Regions from separate parts of the Streptomyces sp. NPDC049040 genome, predicted to be linked through region 2. Evidence: riboswitches for the same ligand, from Rfam matches in the RefSeq annotation. Region 2 holds a riboswitch; each other region holds the start of a gene.
What was found. A riboswitch is a leader RNA that binds a small molecule or an ion and turns the genes downstream of it on or off. The one in region 2 is predicted to bind thiamine pyrophosphate.
Positions count from the first base shown of each region.

Region 1: it holds a riboswitch for thiamine pyrophosphate, as region 2 does, so the genes downstream of both, thiC (phosphomethylpyrimidine synthase ThiC) here and thiO (glycine oxidase ThiO) in region 2, are expected to answer to the same signal.
Region 3: it holds a riboswitch for thiamine pyrophosphate, as region 2 does, so the genes downstream of both, ACGFMP_RS25755 (thiamine ABC transporter substrate binding subunit) here and thiO (glycine oxidase ThiO) in region 2, are expected to answer to the same signal.

Region 1 covers NZ_JBICTO010000001.1:563,895-567,367, forward strand. Annotated here, with positions in the region: gene ACGFMP_RS02595 (hypothetical protein) at 1-24, shown strand, start outside; gene thiC (phosphomethylpyrimidine synthase ThiC) at 112-1,875, opposite strand; TPP riboswitch at 1,868-2,007, opposite strand; gene ACGFMP_RS02605 (YibE/F family protein) at 2,262-3,473, shown strand, end outside.
Region 2 covers NZ_JBICTO010000002.1:893,866-897,338, reverse strand. Annotated here, with positions in the region: gene ACGFMP_RS08870 (Rv2175c family DNA-binding protein) at 1-111, opposite strand, end outside; gene ACGFMP_RS08865 (NAD(P)/FAD-dependent oxidoreductase) at 185-1,402, opposite strand; TPP riboswitch at 1,589-1,698, shown strand; gene thiO (glycine oxidase ThiO) at 1,698-2,882, shown strand; gene thiS (sulfur carrier protein ThiS) at 2,879-3,085, shown strand; gene ACGFMP_RS08850 (thiazole synthase) at 3,089-3,473, shown strand, end outside.
Region 3 covers NZ_JBICTO010000011.1:141,772-145,244, reverse strand. Annotated here, with positions in the region: gene ACGFMP_RS25760 (ABC transporter permease) at 1-571, opposite strand, end outside; gene ACGFMP_RS25755 (thiamine ABC transporter substrate binding subunit) at 705-1,814, opposite strand; TPP riboswitch at 1,808-1,937, opposite strand; gene rlmN (23S rRNA (adenine(2503)-C(2))-methyltransferase RlmN) at 2,015-3,136, opposite strand; gene ACGFMP_RS25745 (phosphatidate cytidylyltransferase) at 3,191-3,473, opposite strand, start outside.

The DNA of each region.
Region 1 (3,473 bases), on a different contig from region 2:
CCCCCGCCGGCAGCACCCAACTGACGTCCCGTGGCGTCCGCCGCGCTCCGGGTCCGCCGACTCCCCCGTCGGCGCTGCGGTGCGCTCACCGCCCACCGGCCGGCGTGCGGATCACTCCGCCAGCGGCAGGTAGACCCGGTTGCCCGCGGCGGCGAACTCCTGGGACTTCTGCAGCATCCCGGCCGCCACCTCCTCGTCGGTGGCGGTCGTGCCCGCGTCGCCGCCGAACCTCTCGACGATGTCCTGGCTGAGCTTCATCGAGCAGAACTTCGGGCCGCACATCGAGCAGAAGTGCGCGGTCTTCGCGGGCTCGGCCGGCAGCGTCTCGTCGTGGAAGGCGCGGGCGGTGTCCGGGTCGAGGGCCAGGTTGAACTGGTCCTCCCAGCGGAATTCGAAGCGCGCGTCCGACAGGGCGTCGTCCCAGTCCTGGGCGCCCTGGTGGCCCTTGGCCAGGTCGGCGGCGTGCGCGGCGATCTTGTAGGTGATCACCCCGGTCTTGACGTCGTCGCGGTCGGGCAGGCCGAGGTGCTCCTTGGGGGTGACGTAGCAGAGCATCGCGGTGCCCCACCAGGCGATCATCGCGGCGCCGATGCCCGAGGTGATGTGGTCGTACGCGGGCGCGACGTCGGTGGTCAGCGGGCCGAGGGTGTAGAACGGGGCCTCCTCGCAGATCTCCTGCTGGAGGTCGATGTTCTCCTTGATCTTGTGCATCGGGACATGGCCGGGGCCCTCGATCATGGTCTGCACCTGGTGGCGCTTGGCGATGGTGTTCAGCTCGCCGAGGGTGCGCAGCTCGGCGAACTGCGCCTCGTCGTTGGCGTCGGCGATGGAGCCGGGGCGCAGGCCGTCGCCGAGGGAGTAGGTGACGTCGTAGGCGGCGAGGATGTCGCAGAGCTCGGCGAAGTTCTCGTAGAGGAAGTTCTCCTTGTGGTGCGCCAGGCACCAGGCGGCCATGATCGAGCCGCCGCGGGAGACGATGCCGGTCTTGCGGCGGGCGGTGAGCGGTACGTAGCGCAGCAGGACGCCGGCGTGCACGGTCATGTAGTCGACGCCCTGCTCCGCCTGCTCGATGACGGTGTCCTTGTACGTCTCCCAGGTCAGCTCCTCGGCGCGGCCGTCGACCTTCTCCAGGGCCTGGTAGAGCGGGACGGTGCCGATGGGAACGGGGGAGTTGCGCAGCACCCACTCGCGGGTGGTGTGGATGTTGCGCCCGGTGGACAGGTCCATGACCGTGTCGGCGCCCCAGCGGGTGGCCCAGGTCATCTTGTCGACCTCCTCCTCGATGGAGGAGGTGACCGCGGAATTGCCGATGTTCGCGTTGACCTTCACCAGGAACCGCTTGCCGATGATCATCGGCTCGATCTCCGGGTGGTTGACGTTCGCCGGCAGGACGGCCCGGCCGGCGGCGATCTCGTCGCGCACGGTCTGCGGCGCCACGTTCTCGCGCAGCGCGACGTATTCCATCTCCGGGGTGATCTCGCCGCGCCTGGCGTAGGCGAGTTGGGTGACCGGCTGCCCGTCGCGGGCACGCCGGGGGAGCCGCGGCCGGCCGGGGAAGACCGCGTCCAGGTTCCGCAGGCCCCCGCGGGGCGCGGTGTGCTTGATGCCGTCGTCCTCGGGGCGGACCGGACGGCCCGCGTACTCCTCGGTGTCGCCGCGGCCGATGATCCAGTTCTCCCGGACCGGGGCGAGGCCCCGCCGGACGTCGGTCTCCACCGCGGGGTCGGTGTAGGGGCCCGATGTGTCGTACAGCGTGACATCGCGCCCGTTGGTGAGGTGCACCCGGCGGACAGGGACCGCCACATCGGGCCGTGACCCGGTGAGGTAGCCCTTGTGCCAGCCGATTTCGCGCGTGCGTGCGTCCTGCGTGGTCATGAGACCTACTCCCTACGCCGGCATTACCCGGTAACAGGTTCGGCGGTCGGCGCAGCTGTGGCGTCGGCGTGTTGCCGCGTCCGCTGTCAGCGCCCTCTCAGCCCGGTGCTCCGAGCTCCCGCGTTTGCAAAGGTGGCCCCAACGGTAGCGGTCGGGTGCATACAGGCACCAGGGGCCCTTGCGATGATCAGCCGGTGGACTCACCCCATGAGCACGCGCACCGCCCACCGGCCGGCGGCCCGGCGCCCGTTCCCGGTCCCGATCCCTTTCCTCTTCCCGGTCAGGTTCCTGTTCCTGTTCCCGGTCAGGGGTCGGGACGTGGCGGCGGACCCGGCCACGGCACCGCGCACGGACACCCGCACGGGCACGGCCATGCGCACGGTCCGGTGCCGCCCGTCTCCCGGCGGCTGCGCCGGGTCATCACCGCGGTCCTGGTGCCGTTCGCCGCCGCCGTGGTCGTCGGCCTGGTCGTGCTGTGGCCGGGCGGCGCCCCGCAGCACGCCCGTACCGGTGTGGGCTTCGACCAGCAGACCCGGCAGGGCACGGTCGTGAAGCTGGTCACGGTGTCCTGCAAGGCCGCGGGCGCCGCCCCCGCCACCGACTCGGCCGGGGCGCCGGCCGGTGACGTCTGCCAGAAGGCGACGGTGGAGGTGACGTCGGGGCCCGACAAGGGCACCACCTTCACCGAGGTCGTGCAGCCGGACCAGACCCGCCGCTACACCGCGGGCGAGGGCGTCGTGCTGGCGTACGCGCCCACCGCCCCGCCCGGTCTGCGCTACTCGGTCACCGACGTGCGGCGCGGCCTCCCGCTGGCCCTGCTGGCCGGGATCTTCGCGCTCGCGGTGATCGTGGTCGGCCGGCTGCGCGGGCTGATGGCACTGGTCGCGCTCGCGGTGTCCTTCGGGGTGCTGACGCTCTTCATCCTCCCGGCGATCCTGCACGGCGACAATCCGCTGCTGGTGGCGGTGGTCGGCGGCAGCGCGATCATGCTGATCGCGCTCTACATGTGCCACGGCGTCAACGCCCGTACATCGGTCGCGGTGATCGGCACGCTGTGCTCGCTGTTCCTGATCGGCGTGCTCGGCTCGGTGTTCATCTCATGGGCTCATCTGACCGGGAACACCTCGGACGAGACCGGTCTGATCCACAGCCTCTATCCCGGCATCCAGATCAAGGGCGTCCTGCTCGCCGGTGTGATCATCGGCTCACTCGGCGTGCTGGACGATGTGACGGTCACCCAGGTCGCGGCGGTGTGGGAGCTCAAGGACGCCGACCCGGGCGTGAGCCGGCGCAAGCTCTACGGCGCCGGAATGCGGATCGGCCGCGACCACATCGCCTCGGTCGTCAACACGCTGGTGATGGCCTACGCCGGTGCCGCGCTCCCGCTGCTGCTGCTCTTCTCGATCGCCCGCAGCGGGGTGCTCCAGGTCGCGGGCAGCGAACTCGTCGCCGAGGAGATCGTCAGGACCCTGGTCGGCAGCATCGGCCTGGTCGCCTCGGTACCGCTGACGACGGCGCTCGCCGCCCTGGTGGTCAGCGCCGACCGGCAGCCCGCGGCGGCAGGCGCCGCACGGGGCGAAGGGCGTACGGACGCACGC
Region 2 (3,473 bases):
CGGCCGGATGCGGGTGATGTCGAGTCCCAGGCGCTCGGCGACCTCGGGCAGTGTGAGCCAGGAGGGGACGAGCGCGTCAATGTGTGCGTCAACCGACGAGAAAACTGTCACGGAACAAGCCTGCCACCTGCCGCCGACAAGCGCTGCGGGGCGCCGCCGTCCGGGCGGCGCCGCTCCTTGCCGCTCAGCGGGCCGCCGAGGTCAGCGGCAGCCCGGGATCCGCGACCAGGGCAGGGTCCACGGACGCGGAGCGGGTGATCAGCTTGCGGGCCTGCGCCAGGTCGCGCGGCCGGTCCACGGCGAGCACCGCGGCCAGCCGCTCGCCGCGCAGCCAGCACACCGTCCAGGACGCCCCTGACGGGTCGCCGCGCATCAGCAGCGTGTCGTCGTCCGTGTGGTGGCCGGCGTACTGCACGAAGCGCCCGAACTGCTCGGACCAGAAGTAGGGCACCGGGTCGTAGCGCTCGTCGCCGCCCAGCACGTTCGCCGCGGCCGTCCGCGGGCCCTGAAGCGCGTTGTCCCAGTGGTGGATCAGCATCCGCTCGCCGTACCTGGCCGAGGGGAAGGACGCGCAGTCGCCCACCGCGAAGACGTCGGGGGCGGTGGTACGCAGCCGGTCGTCGGCCAGGACCGCGCTGTCGCCGCCCAGCCGCACGCCGGAGCCGGCCAGCCACCCCGTCGCGGGCCTGGCGCCGATGCCCACCACGACGGCGGCCGCCGCCAGCCGGCTGCCGTCGGCCAGCACGACGGAGCCGGGCTCGATCAGGGACACCGGGATGCCGGTGCGCAGCTCCACGCCCGCCTCCTCGTACCAGCCGCGCATGTGGGCGGTGACCACCGCGGGCAGCGCGCCGGCCAGCGGCCGGTCCGCCGCCTCCACCACGGTCACCTCGCAGCCGGCCTGCCGTGCGGCGGTCGCGAACTCCGCGCCGATCCAGCCCGCGCCCACCACCACGACCTGCTGCCGGGCGTCCAGCACGGGGCGCAGGGCGGCGGCGTCGTCCAGGGTGCGCAGCAGGTGGACCTCGGGCAGGCCCGCGGTCCCCGGCAGGGCGACCGGATGGGCGCCGGTGGCCACCACGAGGTGGTCGTAGCGCAGCGTGCCGGCTTCCGTGATCAGTTCGCGGTCCGCGGTGCGCAGGGCCTGTGCGCGCAGGCCGAGCCTGAGGTCGACGCCGAGCGCGTCGAAGTCGACGTCGAAGCGGATGTTGTCGACGGGAGCGCTGTCGGCACCGCCCAGCAGGACCGCCTTCGACAGCGGCGGCCGGTCGTACGGGGGGTGCCGTTCGTCGCCGAGCAGGACGATCCGGTCGCGCCAGCCCAGCTCCCGTAGGGCCACGGCGGTCTGCACCCCGGCCATCCCGGCCCCGACGATCACCACGACAGCGCTGCGCTCGCTCACGTACTCACCGTAGCGCCAGGGTGCCCCGGGGGCTGGCCTGCCCCGCCCCTGAGGCGCCCGCGTCGCCCCCGTGCGCGGCTCCCCGGGCGTCCCGCGGCCCGTCCCTGCGACGGCACGGCCCTCCCCGCGGGCGCCGGAGACGCGGGGGGTGGTGCGCCGCGGGCGGAGGGATAGGGTGAGCCGCGCAAGCGAACTCGCGGGAGCCCGGCGGACCGGGCTGAGAGGGCGGCTGACGGCCGCCGACCGTAGAACCTGATCCGGGTCATGCCGGCGAAGGGAGAGGAGCGGTAGTTCCATGCATACGGAAAAGCACGACGTGCTGGTCGTCGGCGGCGGGATCATCGGCCTGGTCACCGCGTGGCGGGCGGCGCAGCGCGGCCTGCGCACGGCGGTCGCCGACCCCGCGCCCGGTGGCGGGGCCGCCCACGTGGCGGCCGGGATGCTGGCCGCGGTCACCGAGCTGCAGTACGGCGAGCAGACCCTGCTCGACCTGAACCTCGCCTCCGCGGCCCGGTATCCGGACTTCGTCGCAGAACTGGCCGCGGCCACCGGTCTTGACACCGGTTACCGCCCGTGCGGCACCCTGGCCGTCGCGCTGGACGCGGACGACCGGGCGCAGTTGCGCGATCTGCACGCCTTCCAGACCTCGCTCGGCCTTGAGGCCCAGTGGCTGAGCGGGCGGGACTGCCGCCGGCTGGAACCGCTGCTCGCCCCCGGCGTCCGCGGCGGGCTGCGGGTCGACGGCGACCACCAGGTCGACCCGCGCCGGCTGGCCGCCGCGCTGCTGCGGGCGGCGGAGCTGGCCGGGGTGGTGTTCCTGCGGTCGGCGGCCGTCCGGGTGGAGTGCGCGGCCGACCGCGTCACCGGGGCGCTGCTGGCCGACGGCACGGCCGTCACCGCCGGCCGCACGGTGCTGGCGGCGGGCAGCGAGAGCGGCCGGATGGCGGGCATACCCGCGCAGGTGCTGCCGCCGGTGCGCCCGGTGAAGGGCCAGATCCTGCGGCTGCGGATCCCCCCGGCGCACGCGCCCTTCCTGTCCCGCACGGTGCGGGCGGTGGTACGCGGCAGCCATGTCTACCTGGTGCCGCGCGACAACGGCGAACTGGTACTCGGCGCGACCAGCGAGGAGTTCGGCTGGGACACCACGGTGACAGCCGGCGGGGTCTACGAACTGCTGCGGGACGCGCACGAGTTGGTGCCGGGCATCACCGAACTCCCGCTCACCGAGGCGCTGGCCGGCCTGCGCCCCGGCTCCCCCGACAACGCCCCGCTGCTCGGCTTGACCGCACTCGACGGCCTGCTGCTGGCCACGGGACACCACCGCAACGGGGTGCTGCTCACCCCGGTCACCGGGGACGTCATGGCCGAGGTGCTGACCTCGGACACCGGCGAACTCCCGCCCTACGCACACGCGTTCGGCGCCCAGCGGTTCGCGGCGGAGCGGCAGGAGCGGCAGGAGCGGCAGGAGCAGACCGTATGACGATCACCGTGCGCATCAACGGCGAGGCCCGCACCCTCGAAGGACCGATCGCCCTCGACTCCCTGGTGGCCACCATGACCTCCGCCCCCTCGGGCGTGGCGGCCGCGCTGAACGACACGGTCGTCCCCCGCACCCGGTGGTCCGCCACGCCCCTCGCCGACGGCGACCGGGTGGAAGTGCTCACCGCGGTCCAGGGGGGCTGAGCCATGACGGCGACCACCGGCGTCACGGCCGATCCGCTGCGGATCGCCGGCGAGGAGTTCTCCTCCCGGCTGATCATGGGGACCGGCGGCGCGCCGAGTCTCGACGTGCTCGACCGGGCGCTGGTCGCCTCGGGAACCGAGCTGACCACCGTCGCGATGCGGCGCCTCGACCCGGCGACGAAGGGCTCGGTGCTCTCGGTGCTGGCCCGGCACGGCATCCGGGTGCTGCCCAACACCGCGGGCTGCTTCACCGCGGGCGAGGCCGTGCTGACCGCGCGGCTGGCCAGGGAGGCACTGGGCACCGACTGGGTGAAGCTCGAAGTCATCGCGGACGAGCGGACGCTGCTGCCCGACCCGGTCGAACTCCTAGACGCAGCCGAGACGTTGG
Region 3 (3,473 bases), on a different contig from region 2:
GGAAGACCATCAGCGCTGCCGCGGCAACCGACGGGCCGAGCGCGGGCAGTGTCACCCGCCGCCAGGCGGCGAGCCGGCCCGCCCCGAGCATCCTGGCGGCTTCCTCCTGCGCCGGGTCGAGCTGCGCCCACAGCCCGCCGACGGTGCGGACCACGACGGCGTAGTTGAAGAAGACATGGGCGATGAGGATCGCCCACACGCTGGTGTCCAGCCGTACCCCGAACAGCGAGTCGGTGAAGCCGTCGCGGCCGAGCAGCGCCAGGAAGGCGGAGCCGGCGACGACGGTCGGCAGCACGAAGGGCACGGTGACGACCGCGCGCAGCAGCCGCCGCCCGGGGAAGTCCAGCCGGGCGAAGACGTAGGCGCCGGGCAGCGCCACAAGCAGCGTCAGCGCGGTGGACGCGGCGGCCTGCCAGCAGGTGAACCACAGCACGTGGCGGATCCCGCCGTCGCCCAGGACGTCGCCGATCCGGCCGAACTGCCAGCTGCCGCCCTGGTGCAGGCCCCGAGTGACGATCGCCGCGACCGGATAGGCGAAGAAGGCGGCGAAGAACAGCAGCGGGAGCGCCATCAGGGCGGCGCGGACGGCGGCGCCGCGCCTTCCCGCGGCGCCGCCGGGGCCGCGGACGCGACCGGTGCCGCCGGGTTCGCCCTCCCCGCCGGCCCCGCGGTCGTACGCCGTCCGCAGCGTGCTCACCGTGCGCTCACTTCAGGACGATCGAATTCCACGCGCCGACCCAGTCGTCGCGCTTGGCGGCGATCTTGTCAGGCGCCAGTGTGGCGGGGTGGTCGATCTTCGCCCCGTACTTGACGAACACCGGCGGCTCGACCGCGTCCTTGCGCACCGGGTCGACGTACATCTGCAGCGGCATGTCCTGCTGGAAGGTCTTGCCCAGCATGAAGTCGATCAGCGCCTTGCCGCCCGCGGTGTTCTTCGCGCCGTGCAGCAGTCCGGCGAACTCGATCTGCCGGAAGCAGGTGCCGGTGGCCACCCCGACGGGTGACTGGGCGGGCTCGGGGGTGACGCCGACGACCTCGGCGGGCGGGCTGGAGGCGTAGGAGACCACCAGCGGGCGGTCGCCCTTGGCCTGCTTGCCGGCGGAGGAACCGGAGAAGCGGTCGTCGTAGGCCTGCTCCCAGCTGTCGACGACCTCGACGCCGTTGCTCTTGAGCTGCTTCCAGTACGCCTGCCAGCCGTCGTCGCCGTAGGTCGCGGCGCTGCCCAGCAGGAAGGCGAGGCCCGGCGAGGACGTCGAGACGTTCTCGGTGACGAGCAGGTTCTTGTACGCCGGCTTGACCAGGTCGGCGAAGGTCTGCGGCGGGGCCAGGTGGTGCGCGGTGAAGTAGGCCCGGTCGTAGTTGACGCACACGTCGCCGGAGTCGATCGGGGTGACGCGGTGCCGGGCGGCGTCGAGCTGCACATCGGCCGGCACCTGCGCGAGGTCCTTGGCCGCGTACGGGGTGAAGAGGCCGTTGTCGAGCGCCCGGGACAGCAGGGTGTTGTCGACGCCGAAGAAGACGTCACCGCGCGGGTGGTCCTTGGTGAGGATGGCCTGGTTGACGGCCGCGCCGGCGTCACCGCCGCGCAGCACCTTGACCGTGTAGCCGGTCTCCTTGGTGAACTCGGCCAGCACGGACTTGGAGGCCGCGAAGGAGTCGTGGCTGACCAGGGTGACGGTCTTGGAACCGCTCCCGGTGGACCCGGAGCCCGCCGTGTCCTTCGCCTTGGAGTCGCTGCCGCAGGCGGACAGTACGGTCGCCGCGGCGGTGGCCAGGACCAGCGCGCCGACGGCACGCCGAGGTGTGGTTCTCATCTGCGATGACTCCCTACGCCGGTATGACCCGGATCAGGTGGGAGGGTCTGCGGCCTGGGACCCCACGATCGGATCCCTCGCCGCACTCTCAGCGCCGTCGCAGGCGCTCCCCTGTCGGAATGTTCTTTTGTACGACCGAACGGTCGTCACGCCCTGGGCCGGTGTGCCCCGCAGGTCGCCGACCGTACGATAGCAGCAGGTCAGCGCGAAGCGGCCGCGAGCTGCCCGCAGGCGCCCTCGATCTCCTGGCCACGGGTGTCGCGCACGGTCACCGGCACTCCGTGCGCTTCGAGCGCGGCGACGAAAGCGCGCTCGTCCTCCGGCCTGGAGGCCGTCCACTTGGAGCCGGGCGTCGGGTTGAGCGGGATCAGGTTGACGTGCACCCGGTGGTTCTTCAGCATCCTGCCCAGCCGGTCGGCCCGCCACGCCTGGTCGTTCACGTCGCGGATCAGCGCGTACTCGATGGAGATCCGGCGCCCTGAGACCTCGGCGTAGTGCCAGGCCGCGTCCAGCACCTCGCGGACCTTCCAGCGGGTGTTGACCGGCACCAGGGTGTCGCGCAGCTCGTCGTCGGGGGCGTGCAGGGAGACCGCGAGGCGGCACTTGAAGCCCTCGTCCGCGAAGCGGTACATCGCGGGCACCAGGCCCACCGTGGACACGGTGATGCCGCGCTGCGACAGCCCGAGGCCGTCAGGCTCGGGGTCGGTGAGCCGGCGGATCGCGCCGACCACCCGCTTGTAGTTCGCCAGCGGCTCGCCCATGCCCATGAAGACGATGTTCGACAGCCGGGACGGCCCGCCCGGGCCCGCGGCCCCGGGAACCTCCCCGTCGCGCAGCGACCTCATGCCGGCGACGATCTGGTGCACGATCTCCGCGGTCGACAGGTTGCGGTCCAGCCCGGCCTGTCCGGTGGCGCAGAACGGGCAGTTCATGCCGCAGCCGGCCTGTGACGAGATGCACATCGTCACCCGGTCCGGATAGCGCATCAGGACCGACTCGACGAGCGTGCCGTCGAAGAGCTTCCAGAGCGTCTTGCGGGTGTCGCCGTCGTCGCACGAGGCGTGCCGGACCACGGTCATCAGCTCGGGCAGCAGGTCCTCCGCGAGCTTGCCGCGGGCCGCCGCAGGTATGTCCGTCCAGGCGGCGGGGTCGTCGGCGAACCGCGCGAAGTAGTGCTGCGACAGCTGCTTGGCCCGGAACGGCTTCTCCCCGAGCGCGGCCACCGCCTCACGTCGTTCGGCGGGCGAGAGGTCGGCAAGATGCCGCGGGGGCTTCTTGGCCCCGCGCGGCACGGCGAAAGTCAGTTCTCCGGGTGCAGGCATGATTCGTCCAGTGTCTCACCCTCCGGAGGAAGGGTTCACCGGTCGAGGGTGGGCTCAGCCCTTGCCGACGAAGGCGACCAACAGCAGCCAGACCACAGGGGCCGTCGGCAGGAGGCTGTCGAGGCGGTCCATGATGCCGCCGTGGCCGGGCAGCAGCGTGCCCATGTCCTTGATGTCGAGGTCCCGCTTGATCATGGACTCGCCGAGGTCGCCGAGGGTGGCGCTGACGGCGGCGGCCAGGCCCAGCAGCAGTCCCTGCCACCAGCGGCCGTCATCGATGAAGTACTGCATCAGCAGGGCGCCGGCCACCATGGCGAAGGCGATGGCGCCGAGCAGG